One region of the Brevibacillus sp. NRS-1366 genome, then DNA from elsewhere that is predicted to be linked to it. Evidence: riboswitches for the same ligand, from Rfam matches in the RefSeq annotation. Region 1 holds a riboswitch; each other region holds the start of a gene.

The links. Region 1 has a riboswitch for lysine ahead of dapD (2,3,4,5-tetrahydropyridine-2,6-dicarboxylate N-acetyltransferase). Riboswitches for the same ligand answer to the same signal wherever they lie in the genome.
Region 2: linked by a shared signal. The riboswitch ahead of ACIFQN_RS23580 (amino acid permease) and the one ahead of dapD (2,3,4,5-tetrahydropyridine-2,6-dicarboxylate N-acetyltransferase) in region 1 are both predicted to bind lysine.
Region 3: linked by a shared signal. The riboswitch ahead of ACIFQN_RS20955 (aspartate kinase) and the one ahead of dapD (2,3,4,5-tetrahydropyridine-2,6-dicarboxylate N-acetyltransferase) in region 1 are both predicted to bind lysine.

The regions. Positions count from the first base shown of each region.
Region 1 is NZ_JBITPN010000015.1:13,139-16,491, reverse strand. Features, by position in the region: gene ACIFQN_RS07895 (aspartate aminotransferase family protein) at 1-331, opposite strand, end outside; gene dapD (2,3,4,5-tetrahydropyridine-2,6-dicarboxylate N-acetyltransferase) at 347-1,057, opposite strand; lysine riboswitch at 1,237-1,423, opposite strand; gene ACIFQN_RS07885 (flavodoxin) at 1,575-2,027, shown strand; gene ACIFQN_RS07880 (GNAT family N-acetyltransferase) at 2,147-2,713, shown strand; gene ACIFQN_RS07875 (EcsC family protein) at 2,693-3,353, opposite strand, start outside.
Region 2 is NZ_JBITPN010000028.1:20,996-24,348, reverse strand. Features, by position in the region: gene speD (adenosylmethionine decarboxylase) at 1-952, shown strand, start outside; lysine riboswitch at 1,048-1,233, shown strand; gene ACIFQN_RS23580 (amino acid permease) at 1,353-2,801, shown strand; gene ACIFQN_RS23575 (hypothetical protein) at 2,894-3,331, opposite strand.
Region 3 is NZ_JBITPN010000023.1:46,554-49,906, forward strand. Features, by position in the region: gene ACIFQN_RS20945 (succinate dehydrogenase cytochrome b558 subunit) at 1-232, opposite strand, end outside; gene ACIFQN_RS20950 (DUF2507 domain-containing protein) at 599-1,051, shown strand; gene ACIFQN_RS20955 (aspartate kinase) at 1,105-2,343, opposite strand; lysine riboswitch at 2,597-2,784, opposite strand; gene uvrC (excinuclease ABC subunit UvrC) at 2,870-3,353, opposite strand, start outside.

The sequences.
Region 1 (3,353 bases):
TGATCGCAGCTTCTGTCGCCTCGGCCCCGGAGTTGGTAAAAAACACCTTGCCGGGGATCGTATGCTCGACCAGACGCTGCGCAAGACGAATGGCAGGCTGATTGAGAAAGACATTCGAAATGTGCAAAAACTGTTCCCCTTGCTCACGAAGGGCCTTTAGAATACGTGGATGAGAATGACCAAGCACATTCACGGCGAGTCCAGTAAACAAATCCAGATACTTTTTGCCATCTGTATCGTACAGGTAGTTGCCTTCTCCTTTGACGATAGCAATTGGCAAACGTTTGTACGTGGAGACGATATATTGTTCATCAAGCGAACGCCAATCCATGACCACACTCTCCCTTTAGAGCTGACGTAGTTCCTGTTTGATTTCTGTCTTGGAGCGAGTCTTGTCGTCGATTTGCTTGATAACACGCGCCGGCGTACCTGCAACTACTACATAAGGCGGTACGTCTTCGATTACTACGGCACCTGCTGCTACAACAGAACCTTTTCCTACACGAACACCTTCGAGAACGACAGCGTTGGCACCAATCACTACATCATCCTCGATCACAACAGGCTGTGCGGATGGTGGTTCGATAACACCGGCAATGACGGAACCCGCGCCGATGTGGCAGTTTTTGCCAATCGTTCCGCGTCCGCCAACTACTACATTCATATCAATCATCGTACCTTCGCCGATAACTGCACCGATATTAATCGAAGCACCCATCATAATAACAGCGTTGTTCCCAATCGTTACTTGGTCGCGAATGATTGCACCTGGCTCAATACGAGCTTGGATACCCTTGGTGTCCAAAAGCGGAATGGCAGAATTGCGGCGGTCGTTTTCTACCACATAGTCTTCGATCTTTTCAGCATGCTGCGCGAGTACAGGCTCGATTTCTTTCCACTCGCCAAATACGACACCTGTTCCTCCAGTAATAAATGCCTTTGCATTTGCTCCGAAGTCGATCCCTTCCAGATTACCCTTTACGTATACCTTTACTGGTGTTTTCTTTTCGCTTTTTTGAATAAACGCAATGATTTCGTTAGCATCCATCATGTTCACAGGTGAGTCCTCCTTTTAATTAAGAAACAAATAAATGAACCTCTGCACAAGGCCTGCTCACGGAGCAGCTCCGCAATTTGCGAATGATTTTTATCGCTTTTGGAAAGTAGAATTTCCTCCACGTAAAAAAAGCAATGAGTGCATTCGCTATCTCATTGCTTTCGATACTCCGCAAGCAAATCGTAAATAGCGCTCCACAAAAGGCTGACACCTTTCATGACAGGATGATCATTATTCACGAGCCACCCCAACCATTGCTATTCAGGGGAACAGCAGCAGCTTCGGCGCTTTAGCCTTTCCGTCTTTTCCCGTCCCCTACGGATATCGAAAAGATGTACTCTTCCTCGGCGCACCTCTATTTAGACCTTACTATGATAATTTCATTTAACTCTACCAAAATCAATCCGTTGTGGCAACTGCTTTGTGAAAACGAATATTTCATTGACAATGAGAATCATTTTCATCATTTTGTTTACGAGAATGATTTTCATTTCCTAAACTTGGAGGGGTGCGTTTTATGAATATTCTGGTTATTTACGCAAGCATGTCTGGAAATACACAAGAAATGGCTGAGGCTATCGCAGATGGTATCCGCTCTACTGGTGCTGCGCTAGTGATAAAAGAAATAATGGATACCCATGCAAAGGAACTTGAGTTATATGATGGGATCGCGCTCGGGGCTTATACGTGGGGCGATGGGGAGCTCCCAGACGAATGCCTGGATTTCTATGAAGAAATGAATGAAATTGATCTGAGCGCAAAAAAAGTCATCGTATTTGGCTCGTGCGATTCTGCTTATGAGCATGTCGGCGCGGCTGTTGACATTCTTCTGGAGAAAGCCCGTGAGCGTGGAGCCGAGACCCCGCTGGAGGGCCTGAAAATCGAGCTTACCCCTACCGCCAAAGAAGTAGAGACGTGCAAAGTATATGGTGTTTCTTTTGCGGAGCTTTTGGAAGTGTCTAGTTCGTAATTTTTTTGTTAATTACGCCTTTTCTAAAGAAGAGGATCATGATACACTATCGATCCACCAATTTACTTAAAGAGGATGTTCAAAAAGGATTGAACAAATCTCTTAAGGAGGATCGTGCGATGTCATTACATACGGATATGATTTATTTGCGCCCTCTTGAGCTGCAAGATGCAGCCAAGCTGCTAGAGCTTCGGCTGCGCAACCAAGACTTTCTAGCCCCTTTTGAGCCGATTCGCCCTGCCTCTCATCTGACACTGGAAGGTCAACAGCAACAGGTGGCCGATGCCGTGCGAGACTTCGAGGCTGGTACTGGCTTTGCTTTTGGCGTCTTTCTTTCCAAAAAAGATGAAATGATCGGGCGTGTCGCTTTGTCCAATGTCGCTCGCGGTGCTTGGCAGAATGCAACACTCGGCTACTTTATGGACAAAGATTGCAACGGAAAAGGCTATACCACATCTGCCGTAAATCTGGCTCTGCAATATGCCTTCTCGGATGCCAATCTACATCGGGTACAGGCAGCAGTGATGCCACGTAATCTTGCTTCGATTCGCGTGTTGGAAAAAAACGGATTCCGCCACGAGGGGTTGTCTCTGCGGTACTTGCAAATTTACGGCAAATGGGAAGATCATATTATCTTTGCCATTACTGCCGAAGACCGAGAGCGATTAAACCTCGTGACCATCTGATTGACGCAACCGCTCCAGGATTCGCCTTTTTTGGTACAGCATCATGCCAGCATGGGCGACATCCTGAACGGTTGAACGATTAATATACGCCCCGAACAAAATGCCTGCGATTGGCACCAATTGGAACAGTTTTTTCCACCCAAAATTCTCGGTGTAGGTCACGACTACTTCTCTCCAGCCCTGTAATTGGGCAATGACATCTTTTTCAGTAGCAGGATCGTCAAAGCGGGACAGCTCATCTAAAATCGCCTTTTTTCCCACTATATCAGACGAGGCAAATTGGAGGCACTTGACTACAAAGAGACGCTCTCGTTTTTCCTCAGGACGATAGCCATAGCTAAGCGCCATTTCTTGCAGAACCTTAAGTGATGTACCTAATAAGAGTGGTATATCCAGGGCTAATGTAAAAATGCCGCCAATGCCTGTAGTGGCACCTTGTACCGTTGCAAACGCCGCCCTTGACTCAGTAAGCTCGTTTGCTACTGAATTCATCTCAGCGAGCGGTAATTTGGCAATATCTTCTTTGCCGAAAAGTGCTTCTTTCCGTTCTGGTTTCCGGCTGCGAAAACGGCTGTAGACTGCCTCATCCGACACTAAATAGGTTCCACCGGTTTCAAGGAAGGCAGCCATTTCATCGACG
Region 2 (3,353 bases), on a different contig from region 1:
AAGCGATTCAGACAGCACCGAAGAGTACTCTCTTTCCAGCGTAGCGCTTGAAATGGATTCAGCTTCAAACCGGGGTGACATCTATGACCAGATAGAGCGTAATGAAATGCTGTCTGGCAAACATAACATGCTGTTCAAAGGAACCAGCCAATATCAGCAGATCGAACTGATACAGGCTACAGATATACGCATGTACCTGGATGGGCAGTTGCAGTTCAGTTCAATAGATGAAAGAGTTTATCACGAAGCACTTGTCCATCCTGCTTTCGCTTTTGCTCCTTCCCATGAACGAGTGCTCATCGTCGGTGGCGGTGACGGACTGGCCGTTCGGGAAGTTCTGAAGTACGCGGATGTGAAGCATATTGATCTCGTCGATCTGGATTCGATGGTGTTGGATGTTGCCAAGCTCGTGCCCGAAGTCGTCTCTTTGAATGGGGCTTCGCTCCACGATCCGCGTGTGCATATTCATCCCCAGGACGCTGTCCAGTATTTAGACGCGCAGCATGCTCCCTACCAAATCATCATCGTGGATTTTCCTGACCCAGCCGATGAAGTGATTTGTACGCTCTACACCAAAGAGTTCTTTCAAAGCCTTGCGCAAAATCTGTCCGGTGACGGTGTCTTGGTTTGCCAATCCTTTTCACCGGAAGTTGCGCCAACGGTTTATTGGAGTATTGGGCTCACATTAAACAGTGCAGGATTGGATACGCAATCGTACCACTGTCTCGTTCCCTCCTTTGGAGATTGGGGATTTCATCTTGCGGGACACAAACCACTGGCCCAAATGACGGATACCATTCCCGTACAGACCCGTACCCTTCCAAAAGATCTGGCTACCATGTTTACTTTCAAACAGGGTATACTCGAGAAACGAGCCGATGCAATCGAAAATACAATGGAGAATCTGGTTTTGCATGAATTTTATCAACAAGAAGCGGTAAGCGGCAGCTAAAAAGGGACTGACTATATTCACCATTGCTTAATGTCGCACAATCCTATATAGTTTATAAATAAATCAATTTCATACATGTTATCCTCATCTTTCACGGTGAGGATAGAGGTCGCGGCTTTTATATGCTCCTGTACGAGATTCAGAAGAAATCAATGACTACTGGAAAAGGAAAATCCGCCGAAGTTCATAGCGTATCTCTGTACGCGTGGGCTGGGGCTGTACCCGAAAGGGGCAGAACTGTCACGTTTGCTTGCCGGCAAATGTGGTGTGCTATCTTCAGTGAAGGCTTGGTGGGGATTTGATGATACCGCTTCTATGCCTCTTTTTGGCTATAGGCGGTTTTTTCGTTTCCGACCTTCCTTCCGTTAAACCATTTTGAGAAAGGTCGTGCAAGAAAGGTATGTCACAAAATCAATTGCAACGAGGTCTAAAAGCCCGTCATCTGACCATGATCGCCATTGGCGGTTCGATCGGTACGGGATTGTTCCTTGCGAGTGGCGGCTCCATTCACTCTGCCGGACCCGGTGGAGCCTTGGTCGCCTATATCGCCATTAGTATCATGGTTTACTTCCTGATGACCAGCTTGGGAGAAATGGCAGCATTCATGCCTGTCTCCGGTTCGTTCTCTACTTATGCAACCAGATTCGTCGATCCTTCCCTGGGCTTTGCCCTTGGCTGGAATTACTGGTACAACTGGGCGATTACCATTGCCGTCGAGCTGTCAGCGGCTGCCCTTATTATGAAATACTGGTTCCCAAATACTCCCTCGATCATGTGGAGTGCTTTATTCCTCGTCCTTATGTTTAGTCTTAATCTCTTATCTGTCAAAAGCTATGGAGAATCGGAATATTGGTTTGCTTTGATTAAAGTCGTGACAGTTATCGTCTTTATCATCATTGGTGTTCTGATGATTTTTGGGATCATGGGCAAAGAATCGGTAGGTTTCCAGAACTTTACCAAAGGCGACGCACCATTTAACGGCGGTTTCATGGCACTCTTGGGTGTCTTTATGATTGCAGGGTTCTCCTTCCAAGGAACTGAGCTCGTTGGTGTAGCTGCCGGCGAAAGTGAAAACCCCACTAAAAATATTCCAACGGCGATTCGCCAAATTTTTTGGCGCATTTTGCTCTTTTATATTTTCGCGATTCTCATCATTGGCCTGCTGGTTCCGTACGACAATCCAAACTTAATCAGCGGCGACATTACAGACATTGCCATCAGTCCATTTACCATCGTTTTTGAAAAAGCTGGATTTGCCTTTGCTGCATCGGTGATGAATGCTGTCATTCTCACCTCTGTTCTATCAGCAGGCAACTCTGGAATGTACGCTTCCACCCGTATGCTCTGGGTACTGGCAAAGGAAGGAAAAGCTCCAAAATGGTTTGCCAAAGTCACACGTAACGGTGTACCGATCAACTCTTTGATCCTGACCGCTCTGATCGGGGCGCTTGCCTTTTTGTCCTCTTTGTTTGGAGAAGGAGAGGTTTACATCTGGCTGTTAAACGCATCTGGGATGTCAGGCTTCATCGCTTGGCTTGGTATCGCTATTAGCCATTACCGCTTCCGCAAAGCTTTCCTCGCGCAAGGACGCGACCTGCGAGAGCTGCCATATCGGGCAAAGTGGTTCCCGTTTGGACCGATTTTCGCTTTTATCATTTGCTGTATCGTTATTCTTGGACAAAATTACTCTGCTTTTACCGGAGACGGCATCGACTGGAATGGATTGATGGTCTCGTACATTGGCCTGCCACTCTTCTTGATCGTCTGGCTCGTTTATAAATACACGAAAAAGAGCAAGCTGGTGCCGCTTGATAAAGTTGATTTCAGCATGGATGAAAATACTCTTTAAGTGTAAATACCCCCTAGAGATTTATTGAACACATCTCTAGGGGGTTTCCTATTTTACTTTGAAGCTATTATCTCAATAATTGTGTGACCGTATTAAGGAATCGTAATACTCAACGTGTATGGTACATAGTCATCGGTAGCGTTACCGTCGATCACAATATAATACGATATTCCCCTTTGAAATGAGAAAGAGAGTGATTCTGTGCTCGTGCTAGTTCTAGAAATGATTTGACCCGAAGAATTTCGGATTTTGAAATGGAATTTACTAGGCAGAGAAGAAGGATTATTGAACTTGATCGTGGCCTGATATGTTTTATCGGGAGTTACTGTGAAATAATCCCAATTTTCTTCGATTTCAATCGGCTCCAATACACCTCTCAGAAGAGTTTCCCCCGTAGTGAGGCTGAAAGGATCAGCCTTAGCTATAGAATTGTTTGGCTCTGATTCGTAATAAGTAGTGGCAGCAAAAGCGCTTGTGGTAATGCTGAAAACTAAAGCAAGGCTAGTAAGTCCTAGTGCAATTTTTTTCACATCTATTACCTCCTATTTTTTG
Region 3 (3,353 bases), on a different contig from region 1:
CGATGTAGAGACCGTAAACAGCGTGGAACAGGATCGGGATGTAGATGAAGACGAATTCAACAATCAAGATAAGTGGAACGCGATCAATCAGACTAACCGTCTGGTTGAATGCTTCTGCTCCGTGGGTTGCTTGATAGTTGGCTATCAAGTGGAACAGCAAGAAGAGCCCGATCGGAAACAAACCAAGAAGTGAGTGCAGCTTGTGGCTGAGAAAGCTATGGCCTTTCGCCATACAATGGTCCCCCTTTCGATGTATGTAGTGCTCATTTCATATGCCCGCTTTCGGTCGACAAAACGGCCTTGGCCGTTTTGATAGACCTTTCTCCCATATCCTAACCCATTGCGATTCTCGTTAGACATGACGAAAAACCGTCTTTCTTCTCGTCCAACCTTGTCGTAATGTGTCAAAATACGAAAAAAAGTTGGGCAAAACTTTGACCAAATCCAATTGTACTCTTGTCGACTGAGAGCGTCAAGCCAATCAATAGACTAAATCTATTGTTAGAATAACAATGCTCAATTCCGCTATTTTTCTCTCTTAAATTGGTCATGAAAACTGCCCCCTCCTCATAATCTAGTACAGACAGGAGGGAGCACAATGAAAGAGACGGATCAACTGGCAGCCCTGTTGCCTGCCCAAACGATTCCTTATGCTGAACGGATGAACATGCCCTATCTTGGCTATCATTTCCTCCGCGAAACGTTGACCAACACCCTGCTCGGTAATAGCGAAAGCCCCATTCTCTACTGGCTAGGCAAAGATATTGGTCGGAAAATCCCTATTCAATCGGCAAATGGCATCATTCTGCCGTTTATGAGACTTGGTCTCGGGCAATTAGACCTACTGGAGGCCACAGAGGAGTGCACGACCTATAAACTCTCGCATACGATTCATAGCTACCAGTCACCGGAACGTCTGTCTCGAACGCTTTCTCTAGAATCGGGGATCGTCGCCGGGGCCTTGGAGAGGTGGAAAGGAACAGAAATCGTAGCCCAGCTAGAAATAGCAAGCAACGATGATGTTCGGATTGTCACACGTAGCCAAAAATGAGCAATCGCTCACATAAGTAGCCCCCTCTACCTGCGGGGAGAGGGGGATTTTTCTCAGCCGTGCACGACAGCTGTTTCAGCTACATCCAGGCCATAGGCTGTGTGGAGACTGCAAACTGCCAGCTCTGTCAGGCTTGCTGGAATCACGCATGATACTTTGATATCAGAAGTAGATACCATTTTAATAGAAATTTCCTTTTCAGCCAGGACGCGGAACATTTCAGCTGCAACTCCTGGATTATTGATCATGCCGGAGCCTACAATGGAAACCTTGGTCAGGTTTTCCTCGAAGTCTACTTTTTCAAAGCCCAGCACCGTCTGATTCGCGCCAAGCGTATCCAGCGCCTTTTTCAAATCATCTGCTGCTACTGTAAAAGAAATGTTCGTTACCGCGGCATCATAGGAGCTCTGGATAATAATATCCACGTTCACCTGGTTGTCAGCCAAAGTATTGAACAGGCGGGAGAGGGTTCCTACCTTGGCAGGCATACCGACAACCGTAATCTTTGCTACATCTTCGTCATGCGCGACTCCACTTACTACTCTTCCTGTTTCCATATTGGCAACCTCCTCAACGTACGTACCATCTTCACCAGTAAAGCTGGAGCGGACCACCAGCCGTACCTTGTATTTCTTAGCAGCCTCCACCGAACGCGGATGCAAGACTCCAGCTCCAAGATTCGCTAGCTCAAGCATCTCATCATAGGAGATCGTGTCCAGCTTGCTTGCTGCCGGGACCATACGTGGATCAGCTGTGTATACGCCTGACACGTCTGTAAAGATCTCGCATTTCTCTGCCCCCAGGCTGGCTGCTAATGTGACCGCAGATGTATCCGATCCACCTCGGCCAAGCGTAGTAATTTCACCCTCATCGCTGATTCCCTGGAAGCCTGCTACGATCACGACGCGTCCACGACTCAGTTCGGCTTGGATTCTTTCCGAATCAATCTGCTTGATTCGAGCTCGACCGTGAATCGCTTCCGTCGTAACGCCTGCTTGCCAGCCAGTCAAGGAAATAGCGTCATAGCCTTTTGTGTGCAAAGCCATTGCCAAAAGCGAGATGGATACCTGTTCCCCCGTGGTCAAGAGCATATCCATTTCCCGCTCTGATGGGTACGCGGTGATCTGCTTAGCCATGTCTACCAATACATCCGTAGACTTGCCCATCGCCGAGACGACCACGACCACATCATGCCCTTCCTCTTTATAGTTGATGATTCGATCCGCTACTCGTAAAATTCGCTCAATGGTACCTACAGAGGTGCCTCCGTATTTCTGCACGATCAACCCCATGCGGCTTCTCTCCCTTTTCATATCCAATGATTTATCAGGTATGGTTTCTGTTTTTTTTTGTATGGTTTCGTCTGATTTTTATCTGTATGGTCTCTATCGTATACATGAATTCGTACTATTAAAAAAAGGCATCGACTAGGAATAAGTACCTGCCGCTGCCTATTGTTTCGACATACCGGTTCCTCCCCTCCAATACACGCGGTCCAGTCCATGTAGCATGACAGAATCAACCATCATGACTCACACGGACTCACCGTGAGATAGCTCTCCATCTGGCAACTGGTGATTGCCGAGATGACAGTCCTGCATTTATTCAATGCAGACCCAGCATGGAGAAAAGCGGGTTCCCCTCCACACTTCGGCGAATTCCCCTTTCCCATACCCTTCACAGATACCCGATCTCAGGGTGGTACTTTTGGTTTTCGCGCCTCTACCTCACTCCATATATGGAAGTGAGGCTTACTATTCTGTTTGAAAGGCATTATATCATGGGCTGACAAACAGTTCAATCGTTTTTCACGATTTATTACGAATCTACCTTCCGCAAATGGGCGATAATTTCTTTTGCCAGCTTGTCACCGATTCCTAACTGGCGGAAATCCTCTACGGTTGCCTCACGCATTTTCTTCATCGAACCAAAATGAGTAAACAGGAGCTTGCGCCGTTTTTCTCCAATGCCAGGAATCTCATCCAGTTGGGAGGAGAGCATCGTTTTGGTTCGAGATTGCCTGTGAAAGGTGATAACAAACCGGTGCACCTCGTCCTGAATACGCTGCAACAAATAAAACTCGTAGCTGTCTCGTTTCAAATTCACAGGCTCAGGCGGATCTCCGTACATAAGCTGAGCTGTCCTGTGCTTATCGTCTTTTGCCAAACCACAGACCGGAATATAGAGCCCCAGCTCGTTTTCCAATACATCCATCGCTGCACTGATTTGCCCTTTTCCCCCGTCGATGACGATGAGATCAGGCATCGGCTGGTTTTCCTTGAGCAGCCGGGAATAGCGGCGA